3 regions of the Viridibacillus sp. NPDC096237 genome follow, and region 2 is predicted to be linked to each of the others. Evidence: predicted binding sites of a transcription regulator. Region 2 holds the regulator's gene; each other region holds the start of a gene.
The links. Region 2 encodes LexA, which represses DNA repair genes until DNA is damaged. Its sites were predicted from a motif close to CGAACATATGTTCG; they were not measured.
Positions count from the first base shown of each region.

Region 1 (8,128 bases), on a different contig from region 2:
AATAGAGGAAGGCATTTCAGAAGCAGATGCATTTGAAAAGGCTAAGGCCTCGTTTGCAGTTGAAAATCCAGACAATCCTATGCTAGATAATAATGCGAAATGGTTACAATATCTTGAACCGAATATAGAGGAAGCAATTGGTCTATATTACGCTGCATTTATGTTCATCGGATTAACCTTAGGTGCGTTATTAGGTGTTATTTTGCAAATGGTCGTTTTAAAAGAGAGTATTGGTTTATTATTCTTTATTATCACGGGGATTGGTTTAATGATGGGACTTGCTTTCGGTATGTTAAAAAATGCAAATATCAGATTAAACAGTTAAGTATTATAATAAGAAAGAAGAGCCTGTATTGAGATTCAATCAATGCAGGCTCTTCTAATCTTTAGTCGTACTGTCCATTATAAAACAGTAATTGATATCGATTCAATCTCGACAATACGTTCACCTCTGTCTAACGAGTTCTCTTGATCAATTGTTTGTTCATCATGATGAATAGGGTCCCGTCATTTATGTACCTTACCTACCAGATATATAATGTAATCAAAGAAAAAAGACAGGTAAAAAAACCCTGTCTCAGATGGTGGGATTTATTATTATACCTAAAGGTTTACAGCGTACTTACATTAACAGCATCCACCATAGCCGCCATAGCCACCCATGAAACTTGCGCCAATAATTATCAAAAGAATAAACAGAACGATAAGTAAAGCGAAGCCTGATCCATTTCGTTCACGTTCACCTTCGAAACCGCCATTGCCCATACTGTACACCTCCTATATCTCTGATAGTTCATTCTATGTCAATATTGAATAAGTGTCTGGGTTCATTTGTTTAGTTTTAAGAAAATAATTTAAAGTCACTACAGTCACACCCTGGTGGTATTATTTGTCCCTACAGTTATGTATCATATTAACTTAAAAAGGCGAATAAATTCAGTTTTTTAATCATCAATTTTTTCAAATTTAAAACTAAATTCTGTTACTCTTATTGGAAAACTTACCCTTAATGGTTATAATTCATTTAAAAAAGGTGGGTGATTTCATGATAAATACTTTAAAAGAACGATTAATTCAATTGAGCAATTATCTTTCACAGAGTGAAATAGATCTATTAGAACAAGCTATTAATTTTGCTGATAACGCACATCATGGACAGAAAAGGGCTACTGGAGAGCCGTATATCACTCATCCTTTAGCCGTTTGCGAAATACTTTTGGAATATAAGGCGGATGTTACTTCTTTAATTTCAGCATTACTTCATGATGTAGTGGAAGATACAGATACTCCTATCCATGAAATTGAACTAAAATTTGGTGAACAAGTCTCTTCAATCGTAGAGGGTTTAACCAAAGTAGAGAAGGGTCAACTTGAGAAAGAAGAATATACTGCGATTAATACGGAAAAACTGCTCTCTGCTTCAGTAAATGACATCAGAATTGCAATTATTAAAATTGCAGATAGGCTGCATAATATGAGAACACTTTCAGTTAAAAAAATTGAAAAAAAGATCCCTTATGCAAATGAAACAATTATCTTTTTTGTACCTCTTGCAGAGCGACTTGGATTATATAGAATGCAAAAAGAGTTGGAGGAGTTATCATTCAATTATTTGAACCCACCTAAGTCTAAAACAGTTCAAAAGTTAATAAACAATTACGCTGTTAAATTTGAAGCTATCTTTATCAAGTGTTTTGATGAAGTAAAAAAGGAAGGTGATTCTCTAATTTTAGATTTGGAATGGAATAAAGAACCGTTGTACAGATCTTATTGCTTATTACTAGAAGAGCATGCTTTATCCGATTTATTTTCAATCAAAGTGATCACTAATGCACCTCTTCTTTGTTATACTGCGCTGGGGATAATACATAGGCTCTATACACCAATTGAACATCAATTAATAGATAATATTGCCATCGTGAAAAGTCCATTTTTAAAACAATTAAAAACTAAAGTACTAATCAACAATATCGAAGTAATCTTTATAATTCAGAGTGAGTGTGATAAAAAAATGAATGATAATGGAGTGTTTGAGTTACTAAAGGGCGATTTATCAAGTAGCGAAATAACTACTCTAAGTAATGATTTAATTGCCTTTGAATTGCTTCAAAGGATAATTACAGTATATACACCTAAAATGGATGTGGTCTCATTACCAAAAGGTTCAACTATTATCGATTTTGCCTTTTCACTAAATTCACAATTAGCTTTCAGTATGTCTGCTGCAAAGGTAAATGGACAAAATAAGCCCATTCAAACTGTACTAAATGATATGGATGTTGTAGAAATACTTACGACTAATAATAATATGGTTAAATCTGATTGGTTAATTTATGCCCAAACCTCCAAAGCGATTAAAGAAATTAATGAATTATTAAATATGTAATTAATAATAGGTTATTTAAATGGAGTTGCTGGAGCAGCTCTTTTTTTTGTTGACCTTTCTAATAAAATTTTTATAATACTCCTTGGCAACCATTTAAACAATTCTTTCGTTATAAGTAATAGATTTTACGATTATAGTAAAAATCATGAAATTTATCGGTGATTCCAACAATAAACTAGTTACTATATATCAGAAAGATTAGGAGAATGAAGATGAAAGAAGAAAAAAAATGGTATAAACAAAAGAAATATCAGATTGTACTTAGTATTGTACTGCTAATGGGATTAGGGGTAGGTGGCTATGCATTTAGTATATATAAGTCTTTCAATTCCGCTCTGGATAATATGCATCATCCTATAGATAAAACTGAGAAGAGAGAAAATGATATATCCATGCAAAAGCAAGATCCTTTCTCTGTTTTGATGCTGGGGGTAGATGAAAGAGCTAATGATTCAGGTAGATCAGATACCATGATCGTGCTAACAGTTAATCCAAAAGAGAAATCGGTGAAAATGTTAAGTATTCCTCGCGATACAAAAACTGAGATCGTAGGAAATGGAACAGTAGAGAAAATTAATCATGCCTATGCTAGAGGCGGAGCAGAGATGTCCATTGCAACTGTTGAACACTTTTTAGATATGCCGATTGATTATTATGTAAAGGTAAACATGGAAGGCTTTAAAGATATAATCAATACGCTAAATGGTGTCACAGTTGTAAATGATATGGATTTAACTTATAAAAAATACCATTTCCCGAAAGGCGAGATTGAGCTAAACGGTCAGGAAGCGCTAATATTCTCGCGTATTCGTTATGAAGACCCAAGAGGTGACTTTGGACGTCAAATTAGACAAAAGCAACTCATTCAAGCCATTTTAGATAAAGGAACAAATCTATCGTCGTTATTAAAAATAGATGATATTCTTGGTAAATTAGGTGAAAATATTAAAACGAATTTTACGTTAAAAGAACTGTTAAGTATTCAGAAACAATATAAATCATTAAATAAAAACATTGAACAAATTCAATTTAAAGATGGTAATGGAGGAAAAGAAGCGGGGGTATGGTACTTTTACCCTGACGAAACTGAACTAAGTGGAATTAAACAAACATTAAAAGATCATCTTTTATTAAAATAAAAATTGAAGACATCTAATAAAATCCCGTATTCTTTGTGGAATACGGGATTTTTGTATATTCTTCTGGAAGTGAAATATCTAAAGATTCATTAGTACTTCTATAAAAGGGTCATAACTCCATTTAGTAAACAATATAAATAAATACAACTTATCTTTCTTTATAGCGCTAATAATTCAAGATTTTAAAAAAAGAAAGGGGATTTGCGTAGATTTAAGGGACTATGCAATGTACATTGCGATTTTTGGTGTATTTGGATCATGTTGGTTTGGCTGGGCACAAGAAAAACCTAGAGAAAGCTGGAGAAAGTATCTCGGCATTGCTTCTGTACTCTCGCTGTTAGTCGGTTTACTCGGTATCTATTTAAGCGTGACTAATTGGAATGAATCGAGCGCTTTGTCGGAAGCGGGTGTTTTCAAGAATTACTTAATCTTTGTGTATGTCGAATTCTTCATAGCAGGAACCGGTGCTTTCTTATTGATTAAATATAAGACAAAAGACTATGTTGCCCCTTGGATTGCCTTTATCGTTGGTATTCATTTTATCTGGTTAAAAAGCATCTTCCAAGACTCCAGTTTATATCTTCTAGCAACGCTCCTTGTCGCAGTCTCAATCATTTCTTTATTTCTTTCTAAAAAGCTTAACGTAGCAAATAGCGCTATAACCGGTATCGGAGCGGGTACAGTACTGTTTTGTTTCGCTATAATAGGGTTGGTACGGTTTATATTAATTTAAATCAGAATGAGCTGCGAATAACTATATTCAAAAATAAAAAGTTTAATCAACAGCCCTGTATTTCCATATAGGGCTGTTGATTGTTTAGAAATAAAGGTGTACGGTTTATGAGGTTCATATATTCGTCTTGATTTTCTTTCCCATTATTAAGCCATTAAATAGGTGTTGAACATAATAAAAACATAAACGCCTCTGATAAAATTGATTTTTTTACATATGAGTATATCATTTCATTTAACGAAGAAAGTAACATGGACTATTATTATTTTAATCCAAAAAATGGCTGATTTTCAAAGTTAAACGACCTTTCTAAAATATTGAATTTCTTACTATAGAATCTTACGATAAATCTTCAATTTAGAAGACTAGCGGATGTGTAATAGTTATACAGGTGATTTCATTTCCCAAGCTGTAAACCCGTAGTTGTAGTAACTTCGTAGAAAAATATAAAGGAGTGAAATGTATGAACATTATTATTTTTGGAGCAACTGGAAGAACAGGTCGTGAGCTGATTTCTCAGGCATTGAAACAAGGGCATTCCGTAACAGCTTTTGTTCGAAAACCCAACGAAGATTGATATTGTGCACAGCAATTTAAAAATGGTAAAAGGAGAAGTAACCAATTATTAGTACAATCTTTAAAAATACCGATAGAACTTCACACCAGATATAATTTCAATAAAGCGTGTTTTGATCATTTTTTTCAAAACATGCTTTTTCTATAAATACTTTTAAAAAGACTTATGAAATTATAGTTATCGTTAGTATGGTTAAATGAGCTTTATTAAGCGGTTTTACCTAAGAGGGTAGGGAAATGTTATGTTTTTTACAATGAAGCGCTACATACGCATGTAACAGGCCTTAAAAAAGACGGTATGGATATTGAGAGATATTCAAATACAAACTAAACGAAGAAACGAAAATTTTTGTTTAAATCATGCTGATAATTTTCCTTGTTGTTACGCAACATTCCTGTAAAATTCTGAAAAGCCACGTGAAGAAACAAAATTATTTGTTAGATCATAAGCTGTTTGGGAAAAGGAGCATATTGGTAATCCCAATTTAATGGATTGTTTGCTAGCAAAGCGAAAGTGATCCATTGATCGTCAGTAGATTAAATAACTTCGTGAATGGATTAAATGATACGCTGAATGGGTCAAATGGATAATTGAGTAGTTCAAACGGATTAATAAGTGAGTTAAATACTCAACAACCATATGCCATTTCAAATTAAATCTCTAAAATATCTCATTATTACAAGTATACTTATGAAATGAAACGTAACTTCCTATAATGTATATTATGTTCGGGGCGTTTTACAGGATGGAGTAAAAGTGAATTTCCATCACTCTACTCTATGTTTATAACTCGCATTTTTTACATCTTCTAGATCTATGTATTGTACGCTGTATTCAATGACATCATTTATATATACTTGATGCTGTTTAGCGAATGCTTTTAGTGCTTGTAAAAGATTTGCATCATATGTTGTCTTATATTGCACTCGATCTGTTGGACGAGTTGCTTTATCATAGACGATTGTATTTTGATCTAATACTGCTTGTACACCTGACTCCAACAAGTAATTGACATGAGTATCATAATCATCAGCCATTATTTTTAGTTTCTCCAAAACCGCAGCACTTATATTCGTACGAAATTTAATACGAGCTTTATCTGTTGCTTGAATCAATTTCCCATTTGATAATTTCCACATAAAAAACACCAACTCCTAGCTTATTCTTATTAAAAAGTGCCCTTTCCCCTAGTATACAAACGAACGTTCTTATATGCAATATACACGTTCTTATTACTATACGGAGATTTTTTCAAAAAATGGATAATACTCTGTTCAAATAATGTATTTTTACACTATATTAGATTAAATTGCATTGTTTTTATGAGGATTATGCCCTTTTTACGTAAGTAGAACATTTGTTCTTAGTGATGAAAAAGAGCATAATTCAGAATGAAATTATTGCTGAAAAATAAATCTATTTACCATATAGATATCATATATTACCAGTAAATTTTTAGTTAATTATAACATTTTCTTAAACTAATCTAGTTTAAGACCCATTCTTCAGAGTTGATTTTTATCGAACTTTATTATAAAATATCAAACATTATTTTATTTCAAATCCACATGATGGCCTACCTAGTAGTTTCTTGAATTTCAATATTAACCACTTTTTCAGTATCGGTAATATACTTAATTCTTACAAAAACACCAAATTCTTTTTTACCATCTTTTAACCACAACTTAAATTTTTCAATAGTTGCATCCTCTTTAGATTCGATTCCTTCATGTAGGTAATCAATAATATTTGCATTGGGATACTTTGATTGTGTTACTTTTAGAGCAAGTTTGCCCCACTTACCATATGCTTGAATTTCATGTTGTGCATGAGTAATAGTTGGGGTATGTATTAATGCCGAACTTACTGTAATAATAAGTCCAAGTGCAATAAATGTTTTTCGCATCATTGATCTCATCTCCTCTTATTTTAGGATGAGTAATTTGCTAAAAAACATTCTATACTGAGTAAGCTTTTTTTTAAACCCCACTATATCCCTCATTCATTTTTCGTGAAAATCCTCATTTTGCTATTGCAGTGAAAAATAATCTAGGAAACTTAAAAATAATATGATTGTTTTGTTGTACTGGATAGGAAGCTTTCACTTGTTCATAGATCGTTTCTTCAAATAAAGGTTGAAGATCAGTAGGTAAAGCTTCTAGATAAGGGCGTAAGCGTGTCCCTTTGCTCCATTCAATGATATCTTGATGACTATGCATAGTATGAAAGTACGTTGTTTGCCATATTGAAAATGCTGACGAATTGGCTGAAAGAAGATCGTAATATTCCTCTGGCGAAAGTGCATTTTCTTTACCTAGGATTGAGAAATCAAGCTGCCACCTTGGTTGTTGGCTCACTTCTTTAATAATTTGTCTAAAAGGTTCTTTGTCGCTTATAGGCATTTGAACAGCCAACAAACCACCTGGAATTAATAACTGTATCAAGTTTGGTAAAAGTTTATCATGATTTGGAATCCATTGAATACATGCATTAGAGAAAACAATGTCAAAGTCATTTCCTAAAGGAGATAAATCCCCACTTGCATCAAATGTTTGAAAATTAATGGCCGGGTTCGTTTGTTTAGCTTTCGCTACCATATGCTCTGAGCTATCAATTCCAAGTACGTATGCCTCTGGGTAGCGTTCTGCTAGAATTTTGGTACTATTTCCCGGACCACACCCTACATCAAGTATACGTTTTGGTTTGTTTATATGAATGCGATTTAGTAAATCTATTGCAGGTTGTGTACGTTCATTTTCATACTTTAAATACTGTTGTGAATTCCAGTCTGCCATGAAATCAACTCCTATAAGTTCATAAATTTACTGTCAAGTATACGACTTCATTTAATTATATATGAATTGGTAATTAAAAGCAGTTTTTGCTTAGCGCATCAAAGGAAGACAAATATAAGAAAGCCGCTCTCACCTTTGATAGCTGAAAGTGGCTTTAATTTATATAGACGCCCATAACATGAATTTTTTGCGTTATAGACGGGAATCCTTGCAATTAAACCAATCTATCAGTAGAAAATCAATATTCGCCTAAAATTTTGACGGCTTTTTCTGTAATTGACGTGTCAATTGCTTTGTTGAAGTCGAATTTCCCTTGTGTTGCTCCGTTTGCTTTGTACATATCGTATTGTGCATGAATATCATCGATACGCATTTTACCGTCTGGATCAAGCCCGGTTACAAATACTTTTCCCCATAACTTCGCATCTTTTAATGCTGTATGTTTTGTCATGATGTCGATGATTTGGTCTTTATCTTCCCCTTTGATAAACGCATCAT
Region 1 covers NZ_JBNNTI010000009.1:46,715-54,842, forward strand. The annotation lists gene ACQKMD_RS07630 (hypothetical protein) at 1-325, shown strand, start outside; gene ACQKMD_RS07635 (YjcZ family sporulation protein) at 628-765, opposite strand; gene ACQKMD_RS07640 (HD domain-containing protein) at 1,046-2,386, shown strand; gene ACQKMD_RS07645 (LCP family protein) at 2,599-3,525, shown strand; gene ACQKMD_RS07650 (hypothetical protein) at 3,752-4,258, shown strand; gene ACQKMD_RS07655 (NAD(P)H-binding protein) at 4,722-4,835, shown strand; gene ACQKMD_RS07660 (rRNA methyltransferase) at 5,603-5,974, opposite strand; gene ACQKMD_RS07665 (DUF3889 domain-containing protein) at 6,412-6,744, opposite strand; gene ACQKMD_RS07670 (methyltransferase domain-containing protein) at 6,857-7,630, opposite strand; gene ACQKMD_RS07675 (ABC transporter substrate-binding protein) at 7,869-8,128, opposite strand, start outside.
Region 1: the regulator LexA is predicted to act here: its motif matches at 6,031-6,044, upstream of ACQKMD_RS07660 (rRNA methyltransferase).

Region 2 (8,128 bases):
AGAACAAACCGAGAATACGGAAGCGTTTGGGGAAACAATCGGTAGTATTCAATTGCAATTACGTAAAGAAGTTGTCAAGGTAGTTGCAACAACCTATAAGAATACAGAAACGCAAGTTGCAGAAGAAATTGAAAAAGTATTATTAAAAAATCAGTAGCAAAGAAAGGATATATATGAAGATATATCGACAATTTTTAAAGTCTTATTACCGCCTTCATAAGATGCAATTTTTAGGTCCTTTGTTTACCTTGACGATTATTTGTGCCATCTTATTTGGAAGTATCAGCGCAAATGAACTCATTGCTAAACAGACAGAATCCCATTTCTATGACCAATATGGAGAGGTAACCCAAATCGTTCGTCTGCAGCACGATCAATTCCGTAGTGAGGACGACTTTGCAAAGGACTGGACTGGGAAAAATAAAACGACCTATTTACAAAGCAATGGAGTACATGAAAAGAATAACAAAGTGAACTTTGTCAATTTTTACGGGGTCGATCAAGGCTTTTACAAAGTATTTCCTTTTGACCAAGTTTATGAGCTAAAGGGAAATGATGCTGTGGTATCTGCTTCTTTTGCTAAAGCGCATAAGCTTAAAAAGGGAGATATGATTACCATAAAAACATACAGCATGCCCTTCGACTATCAGGTAGCGGCGATTGCTGATGGTGATTTTTTTGCCAAAGAGGATGGACAAGGTGCCAATATTTTAGTAAGCAAAGACCAATTTCGAAAGAACTTTCAATTATCCGAAAAAGATGTCACGACATTGGCGGGTACTGATTTGAAAGTGCAAAAATATAAAAATGTTTATCAAACTGAAAACGTCAGAGAAAACGTTTCGGCCATCGGACAGATGCAGATGATCCAACTCGTGGTGATGATCATCGATGCGGTAATTCTGTTAGTGTCTACCTATATTTTGTTCGGATTTTATCGAATGGCTTTCGTTGGAAAGTTACACTATCTATCAATCCTAAACATTATCGGTATACAGAAACGTCGCCTGACAGCTTTGATGTGGCTAGAAAATATCGTCTTGATGACAATCATCTATAGCATCTTAGCGATCGTGAGTATCTGTCTGTTGCCATTGGGATGGATTTATTATGTGGCAGTTTACGGCATATTACTAGCGACGATCGTGATTGCAAACGGCTTTATTACGAGCCTCTTCCGTAAAACCGACGTATTGGCTTATATTTTAGGACGAGAGCAAGTGAAAATTAAACAAGGGTGGGTACCATTCTTTGTACTATTACTATTACTTGTAGCTACATGTGTTGTTAAGCCCGCCATTTATACTTTTGTGCTAGTGGGCATTAGTCTATTTTTCGGTATTTTTTGGATGTTGGGAAATGCGAAGCAAAGTTCTGTGCAACTTATCAAACATTTAAACCGTGAAAGAATCGTCAATGAGATGAAAGCCATATTGATGCTGGCCATTATTTCACTATTACTGATTTACGCTGCGATAACGGGTGTTCAGCACTTTATTACTGGTATTTATAGTAATTGGAAATTCGATCAACAAATCACCGTAAATGAAGAAAAAACAGCAGAGATTCAGAGCTACTTAGCGGAAAATAACGTGGAACAAGCAGAGTTTTTGTGGAAAAATTATTCGCTTGAGCCATTGAATGTGAAGCATAAAGGTAAAAAACTATCGATTGATGATTTGATTGGCATAAATGATCAAGATGATTTGAAATGGTTCAATATCAAGGGCAATATCGATATGAAACGGCTTCAGGCAGGAAATAATGTCTATCTGAATGAGAAGTATAAAAAATATCACTTATCAGATGGAGTGCAGATGGATGGAAAACGATTCGACATCGTAGGCTATTTTAATAGCAGTATGAATGCGACAGATCATGTGGCGATTGTAAGTGAGAAAAGCTTCCGCAAGCTGGACGACACAAAAATCAGTCAGTTTTATATAAAAAATGATGAGTTGATTTTAAATAAATTGTACGGTGCATTTGGAGATGACATTTTAGGAACGATGGATGCAAGGCAACAAAGCCTAGATAATACGAGTTTCGCACAAAATCTTCAAAGTGTTTTAATGATATTTATTCTATTTATCGCATTGATAAGTATTTTATCCTTATTGAATAGTTTCTTTATCTTGCGAGATAAACAGCAGAAACTCTTTGCAATTTTAGGCGCAGCAGGACTAAGTAAAAAGAAATTAATGTCGCTAAACTTCTGGCAGATCTTCGCTTTAGGGGTACAAGGTCTATTGATCGCAGAAGTGATACTTATTTTGGTCTTACGATTCTTTGAATGGTTTATTCAAACCGTAATCGGGCAGAATATTCCTCTGGTTGTCACCTATGAAATGCAGCTACAGGCAATTGGCGTATATCTTTTTGTGTTGATTGTTGTTTGGCTGGCAAGTCGTCGTAATTTGAAAAAAATGAATATCCTACAAACAATACGTGAAAGGTAAGCGGGTAAAAACTATGCTTAAAATTGAAAATGTTACAAAAACAGTAAAGAGTGGTCAAACAACTCAAAACATCCTATCGAATGTATCATTAGAAATCCAACAAGGTGATTTTGTCTCTATTTTGGGTCCAAGTGGTGCAGGAAAATCAACATTATTATATTGTTTGAGTGGCTTATCGAATATTACAGAGGGAAAGATTTTGATAGCAGAAAAGCCCATCCACACATTGAAAGAAGAGGCACTTGCAAAATTTCGCTTTGAAAATCTAGGTATTATTTTTCAGGATTTTCATCTGATCCCAATGTTGAATGTGAAAGAAAATATTATTTTCGTGGCACAAATGTATAAAAAATATCAAGATGACACTTATTTAAAGGAGCTGCTCGATATTGTTGGCTTGACGGATAAGGCAGATACGCCGGTCGCGAATCTTTCCGGTGGGCAGCGGCAGCGTGTTGCAATTGCTCGTGCACTCTTCATGAAACCAAATATTCTTTTTGCAGATGAGCCTACGGGTAATTTGGATAGTCATACAGCTGAAGTCATTACTTCTTTATTGGAAAAGGTCAATCGAGAATTTGGTACGACCGTTGTGCAGGTGACTCACGCAGAAGAACTAGCAAAACGTTCTGGGTGTATTATTCGGATGAAAGACGGAGGAATCGTCTGATTTATGCGACTTTTTGTAAAAAATTGGACATCATCCAATCTAGGAGTATGTGCGCAATATTATTATGAATTGCCGGCATTTCAGAAAATAGAGGTAGATAAATTCAAAAGAAAAGAAGATAGAATACGCGCGATTTTTTCTAGGCGGTTATTAAATGAATTCTTGCAACGCCATGATTTTGAACATGGGCAGTTGGCAGTATCAGAGTATGGGAAAAAATATATCAAAAATGGAGCTGTCTATTTTAATATCAGTCATTCGGGTAGATATATTGTACTTGTAGAGTATGATCGTGAAATCGGCGTAGATATTGAGCAGATCTCTGCTTATGATGAAAAAATAGCCCAGCTTTGCTTTACACCATACGAAAATTTAGTATTAAAAGAAACACCAGCCAGTAAAAGAGATGATCTTTTCACATGCATTTGGACTCGTAAAGAGAGTTATGTGAAAAATTTGGGGTTAGGGTTAACATGTGAGGCATTTTTACGTGCGATAGAAACCTTGGAAAATGAAGGAATAGTTTATAACATGTATGATTTTCATGAACTGGCTTGTCTGAGTCAGAAAAGTGATGGGCATATTATGAGTGTGTGCGTTTGAGATTCAATTTAAATAAGATTAATGTCAAATGGTGTTGATAGTGAGTTTTCCTATGTAAAATAACGTCGTAATGGGTTAATTAAGCAGCTTAAGGAGATATCCTCAAGCTGCTTTTTTTTGTACTGTTTGACAATTTATCAAGATATGATGTCTATAACTGAAAGTTTTTAGCCAAGAGTAGTTTAATGAAGTGCGTCACCGTTCTTCACGCTTTGTGCTAGTAAAAAACCCTTCTAACAAAATGGTGTGGCAAAACAAATGGACGCCACTGAAGGGTTGGCACTCTACAGAAGGCAAATCAACATCTTTGTAACATTAGTAGATATATATATTCCTAATTAATGTAATATAAAAAGATTGTAAGAATCAAATAAATTAATAAGATTCTTACAATCCTATATGGTTGTCTCTTATAAAACGTTTCGATACAAACCGACTACTTTACCTAAAATGGAAACTTGATCTACAATAATTGGCTCCATAGAAGAGTTCTCAGGCTGTAAGCGGAAATAAGATTCTTCTCTAAAAAATCGCTTAACAGTTGCCTCATTGTCCTCTGTCATCGCTACAACAATTTCACCATTATTCGCAGTGGCTTGTTGTTTCACGATTACATAATCTCCATCTAATATACCAGCTTCTATCATAGATTCACCCATGATTTCAAGCATGAAAATTTGGTCTTCAGTTGTTCCATAAGAATCTGGGATTGGGAAGTATTCTTCAATATTTTCAATTGCTGTAATAGGAAGGCCTGCAGTAACTTTACCAACTAGTGGTACATGTACAACGCCTTGTTTTGCAATTGTAGAGTCTTGCTGATCTAATATTTCGATTGCACGAGGTTTCGTTGGATCTCGTCGAATTAGTCCTTTGCTCTCAAGTCTAGCAAGATGTCCGTGGACTGTAGAACTTGATGCAAGACCAACTGCTTCACCAATTTCACGGACGGAAGGCGGGTATCCTTTAGTGCGAACTTCCTCTTTGATGAAAGACAATATATCTTCTTGTCTTTTCGATACTTTTTTCAATCCAATCACCTCTTTATCTCATACTATGTAAAAGTTAATAATAGTATAGCATTAGCGAACAAACAATGCAAACATAAGTTCGAAAAAGCCGTTGACAAAAACAAGTGTTCTGTTTATATTTAGAACATATATTCCGAACGGGTATCCGAGTGAAGGGGAGAATCAGTATGAGTTGGTTAAAAAAATATCAATATATTACATTGCTTTTTGGGGTTTGCGTAATCTTTACATCAATTTTAGTTGTTGCAAATAGTGCGAATACATCATATAAAGAGATTAAAGTTCACGACGGGGATACTTTAATTTCTCTGGCGAATAGATATAAAGGTAATATGGCTGACCATGAATGGATATCAAAGGTTAAGAATGAAAACAATTTAATTGACGATACGATATATGCGGGACATACTCTAATAGTTCCAGAACATGATAATATTAAAGTTCAAAATATAGGGATAGAAGTGGCGAGTGATAAAAAATGAAACAAAAAATAGCAATACTCTATTGCCGTGTTAGTACAGATAAAGATACACAAGATACTTCGCTTGAAAGGCAAGAGATTGAGTTAAGAGAATTTGCAGCTAGTAAAGGCTATGAAGTTGCTCAAGTATTTTCAGATCGACATAGTGGATATGATATTGATCGTGAAGGATTACTTGATTTACTCGAATGTGTAAAGGACTATGATCAACCAACACTGTTTGTACAAGATGAAACACGTTTAGGACGTGGGAATGGTCGAATGGCGGTACTTCATTTATTGCAAAAAACGAATACAGACATTTTTACTTTAAGTGATGCAGGTCATGTTCGATTAAATGAAATGGATGCTATGTTGTTAGAAATATTAGCAATTGTAGAAGAGTATCAACGTAAATTACATAATGCTAAAATCCGCAGAGGGATGAGGAGAGCTGTTCAGAACGGCTACAGACCAGAAAAGAATTTAAAAGATCGAGGGAATCCTGAAGGCCGAGATCGAATAGATGTTCCAATTGAACAAATAATCCATCTTAGACAAAAGGGTATGACGTTTGAAGAAATTACAGATACTTTAAGAGGATTAGGTTTCCAAGTTAGTAAAGCGACGATTCATCGTAGATTTATGGAGTTAAAAGAGGAAAAAAAAGACTAAAAGCTTGCGCTTGCGGTCTTTTTTGCATACCTTTGTATTAACGTCTGTATGAAAGGTGAGAAAACAATGTTATCAAAAGAAAAATTACAACGTATAAGTGTACTTTCAAAAAAATCAAAATCACAAGGCTTAACTGTAGAGGAAGCAAAGGAGCAAACAGCACTTCGCAAAGAGTATTTAGACACATTCCGATCTTCAATGCGTGAGACAATTGAAAATGTCCGCGTTTTCGATCCAGAGGGAAATGAAGTAACTCCTGAGAAATTACGTCAAAAACAAAACAAGAATAATCTTTTAAATTAAGCACAATTTATAGAAAGCATTGTTTTATATAAGAATGTTGACTACACTGTAATAGTACAATATTTAGCTTAAGAAAGGATGTCTACTAAAAATGACTCAACAAGCAGATCAGCTTGCTATTAACACAATTCGAACTTTGTCTATTGATGCTATTGAAAAAGCTAATTCAGGTCACCCAGGATTACCAATGGGGGCTGCGCCAATGGCTTATACTCTTTGGACAAAACAACTTCGTCACAATCCTTCAAACCCAAACTGGTTTAACCGCGATCGTTTTATTTTATCAGCCGGTCATGGCTCAATGCTATTATATAGCTTATTACACTTAGGTGGATATGGTTTACCAATGGAGGAAATCAAAAGTTTCCGTCAATGGGATTCTAAAACACCAGGTCACCCAGAATACGGTCATACAGCTGGAGTTGAGGCAACAACAGGCCCATTAGGTCAAGGTATTGCAATGGCTGTTGGTATGGCAATGGCGGAAAGCCACTTAGCAGGTGTTTATAATAAACCAGAACATGAAGTAGTGGATCATTATACGTTTGCACTTTGTGGTGATGGAGATTTGATGGAAGGTGTCGCTGCTGAGGCAATTTCTTTAGCAGGTCACTTACAACTTGAAAAACTGATCGTGCTTTATGATAGCAATGACATCTCTTTAGATGGCGATTTGAATAAATCATTCTCTGAAAATATTCAAAAGCGTTTTGGATCATATAACTGGAACTACATTCATGTAACTGATGGTAATGATATTAAAGCAATAAATGCAGCCATTGAACAAGCAAAAGCACATAAAGGCCAACCTACTATTATTGAAGTAAAAACAGTTATTGGCTACGGATCACCAAATAAATCAGGTAAAGCTGACTCTCACGGTGCTCCATTAGGTACTGATGAAGTAAAACTTACTAAAGAACACTATTCATGGCCACACGAACCATTCCATGTACCTGAAGATGTGTATTCAACATTTAAACAAGCAGCTGAAGTTCAAGGTGCTCTTGCTGAAGCTACTTGGAATGAACAATTTGAAGCTTATAAAAAAGCATATCCTGCACTTGCAGAACAGTTTGTAAATGCGATGAATGGGGAGCTTCCAGAAGATTTCGCATCAGAAGTCCCTGTTTATGAAGCAGGTAAATCTATTGCTACACGTTCATCTTCTGGTGAAGTGATAAACGCTCTTGCAAAAAATACACCTTCATTCTTTGGAGGAAGTGCAGATTTAGCAGGTTCAAATAAAACAACTATTAAAAATGCAGGCGATTTCTCAGCAGAAACTCCAGAAGGCCGTAACATTTGGTTCGGTGTTCGTGAATTTGCAATGGGTGCGGCTCTAAACGGTATGGCTCTTCATGGTGGAGTTAACGTCTTTGGTGGGACATTCTTCGTATTCAGTGACTATGTACGTCCAGCAATTCGTTTATCTGCATTAATGGGCCTACCTGTAACATATGTATTTACACATGACAGTATCGCTGTGGGTGAAGATGGTCCAACACATGAGCCCGTTGAACATCTAGCTGCATTACGTGCTATGCCAAATCTTACTGTTATTCGTCCTGCGGATGCAAACGAATCTGCTGAAGCTTGGAAATTAGCAGTATCATCTAAAAATCAACCAACAGTTTTAGTTCTTTCACGTCAAAACTTACCAGTGTTAGATCACTCAGCTTCACTAGCAGCTGATGGCATTTCTAAAGGCGCTTATGTTGTTTCAAAAGCTAATAAAGAGGTAGCTGATGCACTAATTTTAGCGACTGGTTCAGAAGTAAGCCTTGCTATTGAAGCTCAAAAACAATTAGCTACTGAAGGTATTGAAGTATCAGTTGTTTCTATGCCATCATTTGATCGTTTTGAAGCTCAAGATGCTGCATATAAAGAAGCAGTATTACCAAGATCAATCACAAAACGTTTAGCA
Region 2 covers NZ_JBNNTI010000001.1:197,424-205,551, reverse strand. The annotation lists gene ACQKMD_RS01040 (amino acid adenylation domain-containing protein) at 1-157, shown strand, start outside; gene ACQKMD_RS01035 (FtsX-like permease family protein) at 174-2,459, shown strand; gene ACQKMD_RS01030 (ABC transporter ATP-binding protein) at 2,473-3,129, shown strand; gene ACQKMD_RS01025 (4'-phosphopantetheinyl transferase family protein) at 3,133-3,732, shown strand; gene lexA (transcriptional repressor LexA) at 4,143-4,763, opposite strand; gene yneA (cell division suppressor protein YneA) at 4,931-5,245, shown strand; gene ACQKMD_RS01010 (YneB family resolvase-like protein) at 5,242-5,898, shown strand; gene ACQKMD_RS01005 (DUF896 domain-containing protein) at 5,965-6,201, shown strand; gene tkt (transketolase) at 6,293-8,128, shown strand, end outside.

Region 3 (8,128 bases), on a different contig from region 2:
AAAGCTGTATTGTTAACTCAATCCAACTTTTTAATCCTGCTGGTCCATAGATGGTAAGCAATTCTTCTCCACCTTGGAATGAACGAGAACTTAGTAAGCCAGGGAGTCCAAATATATGATCTCCGTGTAAATGTGTGATAAAGATTTTTTCTAATTTTCTTGGCTTTAATGTTGTATGTAAAATTTGGTGTTGCGTCGCTTCTCCACAATCAAATAGCCAAAATGTGCCACGTTCTTCTAATAATTTAACTGCAAGCGCACTTGTATTCCGTGTTTTTGACGGCATTCCTGCGCCTGTACCTAAAAATTGTATATGCAAATGAAGTCCTCCTTACGGTAAACACGATGATCAACATATGAAGAATCCTCATAATGATTCCTTGCTATTTATACTTCAGTGTTGCTAGTGTCTTATATCTAGTATAGCAAAAAAAGATGCGTATCAATCACCATATGGACATTGATACACGCCTTTGCTTTGCATTACTTATATTTTAGTTATGTAAAAAGCGATACTGTGAATTTTTAAATAATTATTTCTACTCACTAACAAAAAAATAGATCAACTTATTGTAAGTCTCCATAGTTCTCATATGTCTTATCCAATTTGCTCCCCTAATTGATTGAAATTATATTCATCAATCCTTATGATCCTCCAAAAAGTCCTTACTAAAGCTCGTTTGCGATTCGTAATTGGGCTTTTTCTGTTCTTTCATGCCTTTTGAAATAATTTCTTTTCCGAATTTCTTTTGGAGCTGTTCCACTACTTGGATAATTGGCTCCTCTTTGGCATGATTTTCAAAGTTGAAGATGGAAAGCTGCTCTGCTGTTTCTTTACGATCAATCACATTACTCAACGTTACACCAAGTAAACGAACAGGTTCACCATGCCAATGTTTCTTTGCTAAATCGATAGCTATTTCAAAAATATCTGATTTTTTATAAATGGCATTGGAAAAGGTTTTACTACGACTCGAGTTATGCCAATCAGCATCTCGAATTTGAATGGATACGGTATGTCCAGCTAGATTCTTAGCTGATAGACGTTTAGCAACCTTTTCACAGAGTCCATCGATTGTTTTGCGAAGTTCATCCCATTCTACTAAATCTATAGGTAAAGTTGTGGAATTGCCAACGCTTTTCGTATCATAAATCGCATTTGGATCGACTTCCCTGTTATCAATACCATTTGCTCTGTCTTTTAACCTAGCTCCATTTTTACCTAAGTTGCTTTTTAAAAAGCCTTCAGAGGCTTGTGCTAAATCGCCGATTGTGTTGATTTTTAAATCGTTTAGTTTTTTCGCTGTGCTCTCTCCAACCCCATGCATTTCAATGACTGGTAAAGACCATAGAATGTTTGGTAGTTCACGTTTTCTTAAAACGGTAATACCCATTGGCTTTTTCATATCAGAAGCTGTTTTAGCCAAAAACTTGTTCGGTGCAATCCCAATCGATGACGGCAAATCTAGCTCATTTAAAATACGTTTTTGAATGCTTTCTGCGAGTTCTATAGCTTCTTTTCCATGTACAAGTTCCGTAACATCTATATAGCCTTCATCGATTGACACGGGCTCCACAAGTTCTGTATATGTTCGTAGTATGTCAAATATCGCCTTTGAAGCGATACGATAGCGTTCAATATTAGGCGGTAACAAGATGAGTTCCGGACATTTGCGCTTAGCTTCCCACACAGCCATCGTCGTATATACCCCTTTTGCCCGTGCCTCATATGAACAAGTTACTAGGATGCCGCGTCGCTCCTTCGGGTTGCCCGCAATGGCAATTGCTTTGCCCTTTAGTGTTGGATCATGTGATTGCTCTACAGAGGCATAGAAACAGTTCATATCGATATGAAAAATAATTCGCCCTTTTTGTTTCCACTCCGCCATCTCACATCTCTCCTGCTTCTTTTATTATGTACAGTATAGCAAAAATTACGAACAGATGTTGGTATTCACTACGTATAAAGTTGAACGAGACTTTCTTTCCTGTTACTAACCTGATTGACATTTCAGCTTTAATTTACCCTTCAAGATTACTAATTTTATAATCAATCAAAAATACAACACTAAGCACGATTAATGATAAAAATTTATTATTACCTTTATTACACCCCACTCTTTATTCTTATTTATTGAATTTATAACAAATATATACTTGTAAGAAGTATATATTTCTGTTAAATTCATCCTATGGACAGAACAAGTTTAATTAAAGGTCATTTAGAAATGTGTGTACTATCTATTTTGTCAAAGAAAAAAAGCTACGGTTATGAAATTATGAAAGAGTTAGAAGAACACAATTTAAAATTGAAAGGAGTAGGAAGCATTTATCCTATTTTAACTAAGTTAAAAGATCAAAATTGGGTTAGTGCTTATCGAGAAATGACAGAGAGCGGGAAGGTTAGAGTTTATTATGAAATCAATGAAATAGGAGAAATATATCTTCAGAAAAAAATCAGTGAGTGGTTGGATGTACAAAAGGATATAGAATCTTTACTACAAAGTCAGTTAAAAGGAGATCATTTAGAATGAATATTGAATTGAGCCTAACAGAAAAACAATTTTTAAATGAAGTTCTTGACGAACTAAAGCTATATCAAATCAATTCAAAGGATAGAAAGTATATTGAACAACAGATTGTGGAACACTTCCAAGAATCTCGTGAACATGGAGAAGACGGGATAAATGAATTAGGAGATACAGAAACATTTGTTAAAGATTTTTTAGATATTAATGGAATAGACCTTCATACTAAAATAAAACAAATACGAAAAACTAACAGTAGAATGGGGATTTCTTTTGTGATTGGAAGCTTTACTTTTATCGTCTGCTATCTTATTTCACAACTTCTCCTATCTATGTTCTTAACGGGATCATTTAATCCACAAAATAACAATTCATTTAATTACAATATTTTTTATCAAATATCAGATAATTTTTGGTGGAATTCTATTCTAATGATTATTAGCTTTTCTATATCTTCACTACTTTGTACGTTAGTAGTGTTTTATATTCGAAGAATAAATTTTAGTAGGTGAAATTTTATATGAAACAATTAAAATATACAGGTATTGCTTTATGCTTAATATTTTATGCGTGCGTTCTATTTCTCCCATTTTCAAAGGTTCTCGCGGGACAAGATATTAAACAAACTATCGATAACTATGTAGAAACATTTTTAAAAGACTATCGTATTCCAGGAGCTTCTATTGCCCTAGTTCATGATAATGAACTATTTTATACTAAATCATGGGGTGTAACGGGAGAATCCGAGGAAAAAGTAACTACACGAACCCCCTTTACTATTGGCTCGATAAGTAAATCCATTAACAGGTTTAGCTATAATGAAATTAATTGAAGAGAACACCATTTACCTAGAGGATCCAGTGCAAAAGTATATCCCATGGTTTACCCTTAAAGATAAACAAGCCGCATCAAAAATTACTATAAAACATTTACTTACCCATTCGAGTGGAATAAGTACTTATTCAGGATTATCAATTTCCGACAAGGCATCTAAAGGTTTTAATGCTATAAAGCATTATGTAGAAAGTCTATCAAACATTGAGCTTACTGCTCCTCCTGGAAAAAAACATCAATATAGTAATGCGAATTTCTTAATACTTGGTGCTCTCATAGAAGAAGTTACAAAGCAAACGTATTCCAATTACATGGAAAAGCAAATATTTATTCCATTAGGTATGATGGATGCTGCGGCAGACAACGATACTGCATATGAAAAAGGGTTTTTAGCTGGTTATGAATCCTGGTTAGGGTTCCCACGAAAAAGTTCCTTGCCATACGATAATGCAGGAGCACCATATGGTTACATAACTGCAAGTGCTGAAGATATGGTCCATTACATCAAATTTCTTAATCAAGAAGATGACTCCAGAATTTTAAATAAAGAAACTATGAATCTCTATTTATCTCCATTCTTTAAAATATCCGAAAATCGATACTATGGAGCTGGTTTAAGAATAACTAACCCATATTCCAACGATAAAATGATTTGGCATTCTGGATCAACTCCGGATTCACATTCAGAAGTATTTATAATACCTGGAACTGGTTGGGGCGGAGTAATTCTTACAAATAAAAATCATATTCTAGAAGAAAAAGGACTTCCATATCTGAAACAGGGGATTATCAATATATTAAATGGAGATAAACCGAATACAATCCCTCCAAATTCCCCAACTGTTCAGCTGCTTACAATAGGTTTTATTTGCTTACTATCTGCGCTGTTCCTTTATCTACTATTAAAGGTTAAATCAGGGGGTACTCTCAAAAAAAACGCATGGCGTGCCTCTGGAGTCTTACTTTTGGCATTATCTATCGCGATAATACCTTTGCTCATTTATTTTGTAGATTCACCATGGTATTCAATAAAAATATTTGCTGCTGATATGGCTTTTCTAATCCAAATTGTAATTTTCTTTTTAGCTTTAAACGGTTTATTATCACTTTATATTTCATATAAACAAGTTGTTATTAAAGAGGAAAAAACTTCTACGTAAGTAGTTTTTTCTAACCTAATTAGCATTTACTTTTCCCTAAAAAAGCAATTCTCATAATTAAAGGGGAATCAATTCATCCATGTAGATTATAGTTAGTCTCTATAGGACTGTATTTAAATCTAAAATATAAATAAAAAATGGCAAATTCTGCTCATCTAAAATAGGGTTTTGAATGCTTTGAGCGATTCTATAGCTTCTTTTCCATGTACAAGTTCTGTGATATCAATATAGCCTTAACAAGCTCGGTATATGTTAGTAGTATGTCAAATATCTTTTTTGAGTGTAATTCTATAGCAAACAAAATTGCCATTCAAAATTGCTCTTATTTCAATAAACTACTTTCAACCATGCAAAAAAGTAGCGTTCAAATGAATGCTACTTTTCTTTCTCACCTTATTCTCTTCTTGTTTTATAATATATCCATCCATACTTTTATGGCTGTTAAGAGAATAAGAACTGCTAACAGTCGTTGTAACAGTTTTGTATTCATTTTCTTGCTCACACGCGCGCCGATTGGAGCTGCAATAAGACCTGCAACAAGAACAATTAATGCAGGTACATAGTCAATTTGACCAGTTGCTATTTTTCCGAAAGATCCTGCAATAGAGGATATAAATGTTACTGCTAAACTAGTGGCAATTGTCATTCGGGTTGGAATACGTAAGATAAGTAGCATGATGGGGATTAATAGAAATCCACCTCCAGCACCCACTATACCTGAGCCTATACCAACAATGAATGCTAGGGTAGCTGCTATTGGTGCATTAAATTCAACTTCTTCAAGTGGAATATTATCAACTTTCTTCTTCGGGATGAACATCATAATCGCTGCAAGTAATGCTAGAATGCCATAGACAATATTCACCGTTTCTTCTGATAACTGTCCGGAACCAAAACTTCCGATTAATGTACCAAATAATACAGTCGTACCCATAATCGTAATTAGTTTTTTATTTAAAAAGCCTCCATTTCGGAAAGCAAGTACACCTACTATGGATACAAATAACACATCTAACGCACTTATACCGGATACCTCATGTGCAGTAAAAGCTGTAAAACCAAAAATAGATGGCACATACAGTAGGAGTGGGTATTTAACAATGGCTCCACCAATTCCCAACATACCTGATACAAAGGATCCGATTAAGCCAATCGCAAATAAAGTAAGGATATACATTACATCCATTTTATTTCCTACTTTCTATCTAAAATGGCGAGCATTCATTCATGAAAACCCGCCAACTTCTTATGCTTTTTGAATAAAGAATGTGAATACTCCATCAACTTCCGCTTGTTCTAGTATCGTATGACCACCTGAATTTGCCCATGCAGGCATATCTGCAAGTGCCCCCTTATCTGTTACGTGAATTTCTAACACTTCACCTGAATTAAGCGTATCCATTGCTTTCTTTGTTCGAACGATTGGCATCGGACAAGCTAACCCTGTTGCATCTACTACTTTATTTGAATTCATTTAAATCTCTCCAATTCAATAGTGTTTTGATTTTCAAAGGATTGGATGAGCTCCAATTTTTTCACTTTATTAACGTATTGCACAACGGTTTGGTCCGATTTCCATTTCTGTTTGTTCATCATTTTCCAGAGTGATTCTCCCCATGTTTACTTGACGAATTTGTTGATATGCATTTGGTTGCGGTGGTAAGTTGTCTGTTACCATAGATCGGAATTCTGCTTTATCTTCTATATTTAAACCATGATTATCAGCAAAAAGATTAACTAAAGGCTTAGATACTGTACCGTCTTCATTTAATTCATCGATGATCATGAAGTGAGCTGGTAGCACGATTAAATCTTCTGCAAGTTCGCGGTAGCGTTTATACAAAGTTTCACGAAGATCTTCTACCCAGTTCTCTGCAAGTCCTGCTAAGTCTGGACGACCAATCGAATCGATGAATAAGATATCACCTGTTAAAAGGTATTTTCCATCGACAATAAATGATGTCGAACCAATTGTGTGACCTGGTGAATAGAGTGCACCAACATCTATTTTTGAAGCACTCATTTGTACTGTTAAACCATCTTCAAGAGGTGTGTAAGCAAATACGACTTCTTCTGCGTCATTAGGTGGTAAGTAGTAAGTGGCACCTGTATCATTTGCAATATGGCGACCACCCGAAATATGATCTGCATGTAAATGTGTATCAAACACGTGTTTTATTGTCACATTTTTCTCTTGAGCAAATTTTGTGAAAATCTCTGTAAATCGAACAGCGTCAATAATCGCTGCTTCCTTTCCAGAGATAATCATATAAGAGAGACAACCTTTTCCTAATCGAACAAATTGGTATAGTTCTCCCCCATTTGCTAAATCCCCAACTTTAATAGGCTCTAAATACATACTCCAAGATTTCATACCACCTTCCAAGTATCCAACGTCACGCCCCGCGTCAGAAAGCATTTCTGCAATCATTATTGATGAGCCCTCTTTTGCACAGACAACTAATACATCTTTGTCTGTAGGAATTTGAGGTAAAATTTCTTCGATTCCATCAAGAAGTTCAAAATAAGGAATGTTTAAATAATCGAATTTATGTCCTTCGATTTTCCAGTCTTCGAATGCGTCTTTATTTCGTACATCTAATATGAATAATGCTTGATTTTCGATGACTTTACGAGCGACTTGCTGTGCTGTCCATTTATTCAATGCCATTTCAATTACCTCCATAGGTATATTAGAATTTTATTATTAGAAAGTCAGTGTCGGTGCTGCATCTTTTGCGAATTCAAGGAATGTCACAGCACCCCCTACATCAATACCAACTACAAAGTCTTCTGTAGTTAGCCCCATTACGTCCATTGTCATTTGACAACCGATGAATTTTACACCTAACTCTTGTGCCATTACCACTAATTGTGGAATGCTTGGAACATTGGCTTTTGTAAACCCTTCAGCCATAAACTCTTTACCTTCAGGCATAGGTAGTGCTTGTATAGCTTGTTTGTGGATTAAATTTAACCCTTCAAATGTGAAAAAAATTGTTACTTCCTTTTCTGAAGCTGCTGCTGCTGTTGCGATATTAAATACTTTATAGGCGTCGAACAGACCACCGTTACTTGCTATAATTGCTACTTTGTTTGACATTATAAATTCCTCCTAAAATTAAATTGTTTTTGTTAATTCGCCATTCCAGTTCGTCATGCCTGGTAAAACGTTATACACTTTTGTAAAGCCATTTTTTTCAAGCTTTTGTGCTGCTAGATTACTCCGTTTGCCTGTACGGCAAATGACATAGATTTCTTGATTTTTGTCTAATTCATTCAGGCGAGAGTCTAACTCTCCTATCGGAATTGATATTGCTCCTTCAATATGACCAAACGCAAACTCAGCTTCCTCACGAACGTCTAAGATAAGCCCACCTTTTGTAACGCGCATAATGATTTCTTCATTTGAAATTGTTTTTTCAAATATTTTTTCAACTACTGTGTTATTTGAACATTTGCGAATGTAGTGGAATAGCACATCATCTTCTTCAGCTGTTCCAATATATTGATGTCCCACTGTTTCGGCCCAAGCTGCTAAATCGGCTTTCGAACCTTTATCGGTTGCTTGCACTTCTAAAATTTGTCCATCTACCAAGTTATTCA
Region 3 covers NZ_JBNNTI010000057.1:3,233-11,360, reverse strand. The annotation lists gene rnz (ribonuclease Z) at 1-319, opposite strand, end outside; gene ACQKMD_RS19855 (DNA polymerase IV) at 639-1,889, opposite strand; gene ACQKMD_RS19850 (PadR family transcriptional regulator) at 2,193-2,534, shown strand; gene ACQKMD_RS19845 (hypothetical protein) at 2,531-3,040, shown strand; partial or broken gene ACQKMD_RS19840 (serine hydrolase domain-containing protein) at 3,049-4,522, shown strand; gene ACQKMD_RS19835 (sulfite exporter TauE/SafE family protein) at 4,932-5,708, opposite strand; gene ACQKMD_RS19830 (sulfurtransferase TusA family protein) at 5,769-5,996, opposite strand; gene ACQKMD_RS19825 (MBL fold metallo-hydrolase) at 6,066-7,193, opposite strand; gene ACQKMD_RS19820 (DsrE/DsrF/DrsH-like family protein) at 7,230-7,625, opposite strand; gene ACQKMD_RS19815 (sulfurtransferase TusA family protein) at 7,644-8,128, opposite strand, start outside.
Region 3: the regulator LexA is predicted to act here: its motif matches at 1,938-1,951, upstream of ACQKMD_RS19855 (DNA polymerase IV).